4 regions of the Pseudomonas sp. Arb-4-2C genome follow, and region 4 is predicted to be linked to each of the others. Evidence: predicted binding sites of a transcription regulator. Region 4 holds the regulator's gene; each other region holds the start of a gene.
What was found. Region 4 encodes FliA, which starts transcription of late flagellar genes. Its sites were predicted from a motif close to CTAAAGTTTNNNNNNNNNNNGCCGNTAA; they were not measured.
Positions count from the first base shown of each region.

Region 1: a site for FliA is predicted at 1,088-1,115, ahead of flgM (flagellar biosynthesis anti-sigma factor FlgM). Genes of this name have one in related genera too.
Region 2: a site for FliA is predicted at 1,074-1,101, ahead of AC0J41_RS21190 (chemotaxis protein CheW). Genes of this name have one in related genera too.
Region 3: a site for FliA is predicted at 1,043-1,070, ahead of AC0J41_RS19325 (methyl-accepting chemotaxis protein). Genes of this name have one in related genera too.

Region 1 covers NZ_CM146899.1:4,180,426-4,182,624, forward strand. Annotated here, with positions in the region: gene AC0J41_RS18865 (chemotaxis protein CheV) at 1-147, opposite strand, end outside; gene flgA (flagellar basal body P-ring formation chaperone FlgA) at 230-991, shown strand; gene flgM (flagellar biosynthesis anti-sigma factor FlgM) at 1,151-1,477, shown strand; gene AC0J41_RS18880 (flagella synthesis protein FlgN) at 1,526-1,993, shown strand; gene AC0J41_RS18885 (flagellar brake protein) at 2,086-2,199, shown strand, end outside.
Region 2 covers NZ_CM146899.1:4,689,623-4,691,821, reverse strand. Annotated here, with positions in the region: gene AC0J41_RS21195 (GNAT family N-acetyltransferase) at 1-78, opposite strand, end outside; gene AC0J41_RS21190 (chemotaxis protein CheW) at 106-1,008, opposite strand; gene norR (nitric oxide reductase transcriptional regulator NorR) at 1,185-2,199, opposite strand, start outside.
Region 3 covers NZ_CM146899.1:4,262,842-4,265,040, reverse strand. Annotated here, with positions in the region: gene AC0J41_RS19330 (transporter) at 1-908, opposite strand, end outside; gene AC0J41_RS19325 (methyl-accepting chemotaxis protein) at 1,185-2,199, shown strand, end outside.
Region 4 covers NZ_CM146899.1:1,333,665-1,335,863, forward strand. Annotated here, with positions in the region: gene fleN (flagellar synthesis regulator FleN) at 26-856, shown strand; gene fliA (RNA polymerase sigma factor FliA) at 853-1,593, shown strand; gene AC0J41_RS06060 (chemotaxis response regulator CheY) at 1,761-2,132, shown strand; gene AC0J41_RS06065 (protein phosphatase CheZ) at 2,151-2,199, shown strand, end outside.

The DNA of each region.
Region 1 (2,199 bases), 2.8 Mb from region 4:
CAGCGACGGGCATTGCAGCACTTCCCGCACCTTGAACACGTTGATTCCGTAGAGCTGCTGACCGTCGAGACGGAACAACAACAGCTCCAGGCGATTCTGCCCCACCAGTTGCGTGCGCTGGTTCACCGAATCCATTACACCAGCCATGCCCAGACTCCTACACCAACGCCAAGTGTTGTTGCGACGCACATTCATTGCTAAACGGCACGGCGCTTGCTTTTTAACTCGTATGAACGCTCAAACGACATTTTTTCGACGCCTGACCTCCCGCACCCGCAAAGCGCTGTGCGCGGTGTCCGCCGTCTGCTTCTTTTTCGCTGGCAGCCCTGCCGGTGCTGATACGGTTACCTTGCCTGACATGCTTATCGGCGTCACTCAGGGCTTTCTTGAGTTCACCGTAGAAGACTATCTGGCCACCAGTCAAACGGAAGGCCGCTACGAAATCGAGGTCAACCAGCTCGACCCGCGTATGCGCATGCCTATGTGCGACAAGGAATTGACAGCGTCGCTGGAGAGTCCGGCACGTCCGCTGGGCCGGGTAACGGTCAAGGTTCGCTGCGAGGGAAGCTCGCCGTGGACGGTGTTCGTGCCCGCTCAAGTCCGCCTGTTTCGCGAGATTGTCACCACTACCCGACCCCTCAAACGTGCCGGGATTATCGAACCGCAGGACGTGACCTTGCGTGAACGCGACGTCAGTCAGATCAATCAAGGTTTTTTGACGTCGGTGGATGAAGCCATCGGACAGAAATTGACCCGACCAACGGTAGCCGATCAGGTCATTACGCTGGTGCACCTGGAACAGGCAGAAGTGGTGCGCAAGGGTGATCAAGTGGTCATCATCGCCCGCAGCGGTACGCTCGCCGTGCGCATGCCCGGCGAGGCCCTGGCCAATGGCGGCCTGAAAGAACAGATTCGAGTGAAAAACCTCAACTCCAACCGAGTGATCAAGGCGCAAGTCATCGCGCCGGGCCAGGTGGAAGTGGCCATGTAAAACGCTCACGCAGAAAACTGGCGCCAGCCCCGTTGCTTCCCTAAACTGTGCCGCAGCAGGGCACGCTTCGGCGCAGACAGCTCATTGCAAATGAGCCTAAAGTTTTCCAGGGAATGGCCGAAAACATGGCAAGCGTCCAAATTCCCAGAGGTTTTTAACATGGTCATCGATTTCAGCCGTTTGAACAGCTCCTCGTCACTTACAGGCAGTACGCGTACCAGCGCGCCAAAGGAAAACGCCGAAACCGGCACCTCTGCACCGCTGAATACCCAGGCCGAAACGGCCAGTACCGCAAAAAGCGGGGAATCGGTACACCTCAGCAATGAGGCTCAACAGTTGCAGAAGGTCACTGACAAGCTGCGTGATCAGCCTGCCGTCGACAAAGCCCGTGTGGCCGAGTTGAAAGCAGCGATTGCCGATGGCAGCTACAAAGTCGACAGCAACCGTGTAGCCAGCAAACTGCTCAACTTCGAAGCCCAGCGCTAGGCTTTTGCCGGCGCCAGGCTTTTGGACGCTTAGAACCCAAGGCCAGCCATGCACGACACTAATTTATTGCAACTGATCACCGACGACTTTGCTCCAGCTCAACAATTGCTGGAGTTACTGCAAACCGAGTCCCTCGCCTTGCACGGTCGCGACATGCCCTTGCTCGAAGATATTCTGGCGCGCAAACAGGCATTGATCATTCTGCTTGAACAGCATGGCCGCAAGCGCAGTGAAATCCTTGCCAGCCTCAACCTGCCGCTCGACCGCCAGGGTCTGGAGCAACTGGCCAGCCAATCGAGCATTGGCGATCAGTTGCTGTCCCAGAGCGATGTACTGACCGACCTGATTGCCCAGTGCCAGGCCGCCAACGTCAAGAACGGCCAGTCGATCCAGATTCAGCAGGCCACCACGGCCAATCAGCTGAAAATCCTCACCGGGGGCGAGCCACCGGCGCTGTATGACGCCACTGGCACTTTCGCCAAACCCACCAAGCCGCGTACGCTCAGCCAGGCGTGAGCCATTCGATGTGCCTGCACTATCAACCCGCGAAACATGCTGGCAAAATGCTGGCTAGTCGTAGTCAAATTTTGTCTGGAGATTGAGAAAACGTGCCAAACGCCCTAAGCGCGGATGATACTCCGCAGCCACCAAAGGTGCTGACCACGCCCCTGGAAATCTCCAGCAACCTGCGCCAGCTGCAAGAAAGCCACGACCCGCTGATC
Region 2 (2,199 bases), 3.0 Mb from region 4:
TTGCGGGCGGTAGGTGCTCAGTTCAACACCATCCGGCCAATGAGTCGGCGGCACGGCTTGGCGCAGGTCGCGCCGCATCAGGAAACAGTAGCTGTTGGTCAAGACTCAGTGACCGTTGGCCGCGACGTGTTTGGCCGCTTCGATCAGACGCTGGGTCAGCTCTGGCGAAGAGAACTTGGTCAGCACCGCATTGGCGCCGGCCAGGCGGGCTTTTTCGCTGTTCATCGCACTGTCGAGCGAGGTGTGCAGCAACACGTAGAGGTGAGCGAAGTCCGGGGTCTCGCGCAGGGTGCGGGTGAAGGCGTAGCCGTCCATCTCGGACATTTCGATGTCGGAGACGATCAGGTTGATCTGCTGCGCGGTGCCTTGCAGATCGAGCAGGCAATCGATGGCTTCCTTGGCACTGCGCGCGGTGTGGCACTGCAGGCCGAGATTGCGCAGGGTGTGCACCGATTGCTGCAACGCCACCTGGCTGTCGTCGACCACCAGAATCCGCGCATTGCCCATTACTTCGGCGTCTTCCATGCTCAGATCGGTCGGGGCCATTTCGATCTGCGCCGGGGCGATGCTGTGGATGACTTTCTCGATGTCGAGCACTTGCACCAGCGTGCCGTCAACCGAGGTCACGCCGGTGATGTAGGCGCGTGAACCGCCGGAGCCGAACGGCGGTGGTTTGATGTCGGTAGTCAGGCAATGGACGATTTTGCTCACGGCCTGCACGTGCAGACCCTGCTTCGAACGGCTGACGTCGGTGACGATCAGGCAGCCGCCGTTCGGGTCTTCCAGCGGCCGTTCGCCGATGGCGCGACTGAGGTCGATCACCGACAGCGACGCGCCGCGCAGGGTGGCGATGCCTTTGACGTGCGGGTGCGACTCCGGCAGCTTGGTCAGCGGCGGGCAGGGGATGATTTCACTGACTTTCAGCAGGTTGATCGCCATCAGCTTGCCGCTGCGCAAGGTAAACAGCAGAAGCGAAAGTGAATCTGCGCGGGCTTTGGTGGAAGACATATAAACCTTCTGTGGAAAAAGGTGATGGGCGAGGGTGCAAATCGCCAGAAACTATTGATGCCGGGTTATCGGCGTCAAAAGGTTGGGCTTTAGGTCCGTTGTCGGGTGGCGTCAGATCCAAAGCCCCTCATCGGAGCGCCGCCCGCCCAGCCCTCTCCTTCCGGGAGAGGGTGCTTTTAGCTTTTTATGCCCAGCCGTTTCGCCATCCGCCCAAGATTCGCCCGATCCAGCCCCAACTCCCGCGCCGCACTTGCCCAGTTATCCTGATGGCGCGCCAGGGCTGCACTGATCAACTGCCGCTGATATTGCTCGGTCGCACTGCGCAGGTCGCCGATCGGCAATGGCGCGGTATTCAAGTCAGTGAAAGGCGCGGGCGAGTTATCCACAACCTCGCGCGGTAAATCCAGATCTGCCGCATTCAGGCTGAGAATCTTCGGCCGCACCTTGCAGTTGCCCAGCGCCTTCAGTGCGCTGCGGCCAATCAGGTGCTCCAATTCACGCACGTTGCCCGGCCAAGTGTAGGCGAGCAGCGCCTCCTGAGCGTCGCTGCTCAGGCGCAGGCTGTTGAGGCCCATGCGTGAGCGGTTCTGTTCCAGAAAGAAGCCGCTGAGCAGCAACACGTCGCGCCCGCGATCGCGTAGCGCCGGGACTCGCAGCGGGTACACGCTCAAACGGTGATAGAAGTCGGCGCGGTAGCGGCCGCTGCGCACTTCTTCGGCCAGATCGCGGTTGGTCGCGGCGATCAGACGAACGTCGACCTGATGCTCCTTGTCCGAGCCGAGCCGTTGCAACTGGCCACTCTGCAGCACCCGCAGCAACTTGGCTTGCACAGTCAGCGACAGTTCGCCGACTTCATCGAGAAACAGCGTGCCGCCATTGGCCAGTTCGAACTTGCCGCGCCGGTCGCTGGTGGCGCCGGTAAAGGCGCCGCGCACATGGCCGAACAGTTCGCTCTCGACCAAGGTGTCGGGCAGCGCGGCGCAGTTGAGGCTGATGATCGGTTTGTCGGCGCGCGGGGAGGCCGCGTGGATCGCCTGCGCCACCAGCTCCTTGCCGACTCCGGTTTCGCCGGTGATCAGCACGGTCAGGTCGCTGCCGCCGACCAGGTTGATTTCTTCCACCAGACGTTTGTGCGCTTTGCTCTGGCCGATCATTTCGCGTTGCTGCTGGCCGCTGGCCTGACGGTAGACC
Region 3 (2,199 bases), 2.9 Mb from region 4:
ACGTTCATGCCGAAGAAACCGGCAATGATGTTGATCGGCAGCGCCAGCACCGTCACCACCGTCAGGGTAAACAGCGTGCGGTTGCTCTGTTCGTTGAGGTTGGCGGCGATCTCTTCCTGAAGCAATTTGATCCGCTCACCAAGGGCAGTGAGGTCGTTGATGATCAGCGCGAACTCCTCGGTGGATTTGCGCAGCTCCTTGACGTCCTCCTTCTGCAGCCACGGGGGCGGGCGGTTGAGCAGGCGCAGCAACGACCCCGGCTCCAGCGCCAGCAGCCGTTGCAGGCGCACCAGCACCCGGCGATTGGCGCCGAGTTCGGCGCGGTTGGTCGACAGGCGTGAGGAGAGCAATTCATCTTCCACCTGGTCGACGCTCATGCTGGTCTTGCGCACGATTTGCGTCAGCACTTCGCCCTGATCGCGCAACAGGTGCACGAGCAGTTCCGACGGCGAGCGAAAGCATTCGCCGGCCTTCACCGACGAGCGCAGTTTGTCCACCGAGTGCAGCGGTTGCAGGCGCGCGCTGACGATCAACTTGCTGCGCACGCAGACCCACAGCGTCGACACGTCGGAGGAGACCATGCTGCTGAGGTTGAACACCACGTCGTTGACCACCGCCAGCAAGGCCGAGTCAACGTGTTCGATGCGCGTTGAACGCGAACCTTCGTGCAACGCTTCAAAAAATTCTTCGGGCAATTGCAGGTGGCTTTTCATCCAGCGTTCGCACGCTGCGTGGGCCAGGTTCAGGTGCAACCAGAGGAATTCATCACCGTCGCTGTCGTCTTGCAGGCAGCGCAGGGCGGTCGCCGAATCGACTTCGCGGCCACGTTCGCCCGGGCGGAAACGGAAACCGTAAAGCAGGCCGAACAAGTCAGGGTCGCGATGACTGATATCGAGGCTGTGGTTCATGGAGGCTCGCTGCGAGGAGGGCGCGTCGGTCGCGGAATGGCAGGTTCACTGAGCCGCATCATCGCAAGCGCATATGACACTTGTGTGACGACTAAATGACGCCAGATCAATGTCTTACCGGCGGTCGGATTTTCTTCAAGAAGCGCTCTGGTGCGCCGATCACGCTTAGGTTACGTTGCGCGCGCTTGGCCATGAGCCAAGGCTCGCCGACACGGATGTCCGGCAAAACTCCACGCCTCACCGGGCGTGCCTCATCCCTGTCCTGAGTATCTTGCGATGCTGCAAAAATCCCTGAGAGCGCAAATTCTCGCCCTGCTGAGCGGCAGCCTGCTGGCGATGTTGTTGATCGCGCTGGCCTGTTTTCATTTCCTGTCCAACGGCGTGCAGAACTACAGCCAGTTGATCGCAGGTCCCTTGCACACCTCGCAGTTGATCGACGAGGCCAACCTGCAATTCAAGGTGCAGGTACAGGAATGGAAGAACGTCCTGCTGCGCGGCAAGCAACCGGCGGACCTGGCCAAATACTGGAGCCAGTTCGAAGATCGCCAGCGCGATGTGCAGAACATCCTCGGTGAACTGGCCGGCCAGAAAGGCATCGAGCCGGCGCTGAAAAGCCGCATCGAACGCCTGCGTGACGAGCACCGTCAACTGGGCAGCGCCTACCAGAAAGGCCGTGATGCCTACGTGGCGGCCGGTGGCGATCCAACCGCTGGCGACACCGCTGTCAAAGGCGTAGACCGTGCCACCAGCGATCAGATGAGCGAACTGGTGGCCGAGCTGCGCAAGCACGGCAACGAACAGTCGGCGCAGATCAGCGCCAGTGCCGACAGCACCGTATTGCTGGGCATTCTGGTGATGCTCGGCTCGGGGCTTCTGATCGGTCTCTTGAGCCTGTGGCTGGTCAACCGCAACCTGATCGAACCGATCCGCAAGCTGATCGATTACGTCACCCAGTTGAGTCGCGGGCGCCTCGCCGAACGTGTTGCCAACAACCGCCAGGACGAGTTGGGCAACCTTGCGGCCGCCGCCAATACCCTGCGTGACTTCCTTGCCGAAACATTCACCCACCTGCAACGCAGCGCCAGTGATCTGGACAGCGCCAGCGGCGAGCTGAACGCCATTGCCACGACCATGGCCGGCGGCACCAACGAGCAGTTCAACCGCACAGACCAGGTGGCGACGGCGATGAACGAAATGTCCGCCACCGCCCAGGAAGTCGCCCGTCACGCGGCGGACGCGGCGCGCGCGGCCGACGATGCCGACCAGTCCGCCCAGCAGGGTGAAACGGTCA
Region 4 (2,199 bases):
ATGCAAGACAAGGTAAAGAAATAACATGGGCAGCATGCATCCCGTACAGGTGATCGCGGTGACCGGCGGCAAAGGTGGCGTCGGCAAGACTAACGTGTCAGTGAACTTGTCTCTGGCGTTGGCAGAGCTTGGCCGTCGGGTCATGCTGCTGGACGCCGACCTGGGGCTGGCGAACGTCGACGTTCTGCTGGGACTGACCCCCAAACGTACCCTGGCCGACGTGATCGAAGGTCGCTGCGAGCTGCGCGACGTGCTGTTGCAAGGTCCCGGCGGGATCCGCATCGTGCCGGCCGCCTCCGGCACCCAGAGCATGGTTCACCTGAGTCCGGCGCAACATGCCGGTCTGATTCAGGCCTTCAGCGACATCGGCGACAACCTCGATGTGCTGGTGATCGACACCGCTGCAGGCATTGGTGACTCGGTAGTCAGCTTTGTCCGCGCAGCCCAGGAAGTGTTGCTGGTGGTCTGCGACGAGCCGACTTCGATCACCGATGCCTACGCGTTGATCAAACTGCTCAATCGCGACTACGGCATGAACCGCTTCCGCGTCCTCGCCAACATGGCGCAGAGCCCGCAGGAAGGGCGCAACCTGTTCGCCAAGTTGACCAAGGTCACGGATCGCTTCCTCGATGTCGCCTTACAATACGTCGGCGCGGTGCCGTACGACGAAAGCGTGCGCAAGGCAGTGCAGAAGCAGCGAGCGGTCTATGAAGCCTTTCCGCGTTCCAAGTGCGCGCTGGCGTTCAAGGCGATCGCGCAGAAGGTCGATACCTGGCCGCTGCCTGCCAACCCGCGCGGTCACCTTGAGTTTTTCGTCGAGCGCCTCGTGCAGCAAACGGCAGGGCCTGTGTTATGACCGCCAGCGGTATGAATTACTACAAGAAGTCGGCACGTGACGCGCAGTACGAGTTGATCGAGCGTTACGCGCCACTGGTCAAGCGCATTGCCTATCACCTGCTGGCGCGCTTGCCGGCGAGTGTGCAGGTCGAAGATCTGATTCAGGCCGGGATGATCGGCCTGCTCGAAGTCTCGACCAAATATGACGCCAGCAAGGGCGCCAGTTTCGAAACGTACGCGGGCATTCGAATCCGCGGTGCGATGCTCGATGAAGTGCGCAAAGGTGATTGGGCGCCACGCTCGGTTCACCGCAACACCCGTATGGTCAGTGACGCAATTCGGGCAATTGAAGCTAAAACCGGCCGTGATGCTAAAGATCACGAGGTTGCGGCCGAACTCCAATTGAGTCTCGACGATTACTACGGGATTTTGAATGACACGCTGGGCAGCCGGCTGTTCAGTTTCGACGACCTGTTGCAGGACGGCGAACACGAAGGGCTGCACGAGGATGGCGCCAGTTCTCATCTTGAGCCGTCACGCGATCTGGAAGATGAACGCTTCCAGGCCGCGCTGGCGGACGCGATTGCCAATTTGCCGGAGCGTGAGCGACTGGTGTTGGCGCTGTACTACGACGAAGAGCTGAACCTCAAGGAGATCGGTGAAGTCCTTGGCGTCAGTGAATCGCGGGTCAGCCAGTTACACAGCCAGTGCGCGGCCCGCTTGCGGGGGCGTTTGGGGGAGTGGCGAGCGCGCTGAAGGCAGTGTGGGGACACTGCGAACGAGGCTGGTGCGGTGATGAACGGCACCGGTCTTGCTCTGTTGTGCTCCAGACAGTCATCGAGTGCTTTGCCGGATTGATTGAAATGGCGCGTCCAGGTGCTGGGCGCGTTTAAGACTGCTTGGAGGTCGAATTGGACAAGAACATGAAAATCCTCATCGTTGATGACTTCTCAACGATGCGGCGGATCATCAAGAACCTGCTGCGTGATCTGGGGTTCACCAACACCGTCGAGGCCGACGATGGCACGACTGCCATTCCGGTGCTCAACAGCGGAAGCATCGACTTTCTGGTAACGGACTGGAACATGCCGGGCATGACCGGTATCGACCTGCTGCGCCACGTGCGTGCCGATGAAAAACTCAAGCACCTGCCCGTGCTGATGGTGACTGCAGAAGCCAAGCGCGAGCAGATCATCGAGGCCGCTCAGGCCGGTGTGAACGGCTACGTGGTCAAACCTTTCACGGCTCAGGCGCTGAAAGAAAAAATCGAGAAGATTTTCGAACGCATCGGCTGATGAACGCGCGGGGGAGCTATGGAGCATAACGAATCTTCACAGGGCGATTTCGAATCGACCCTGAAAA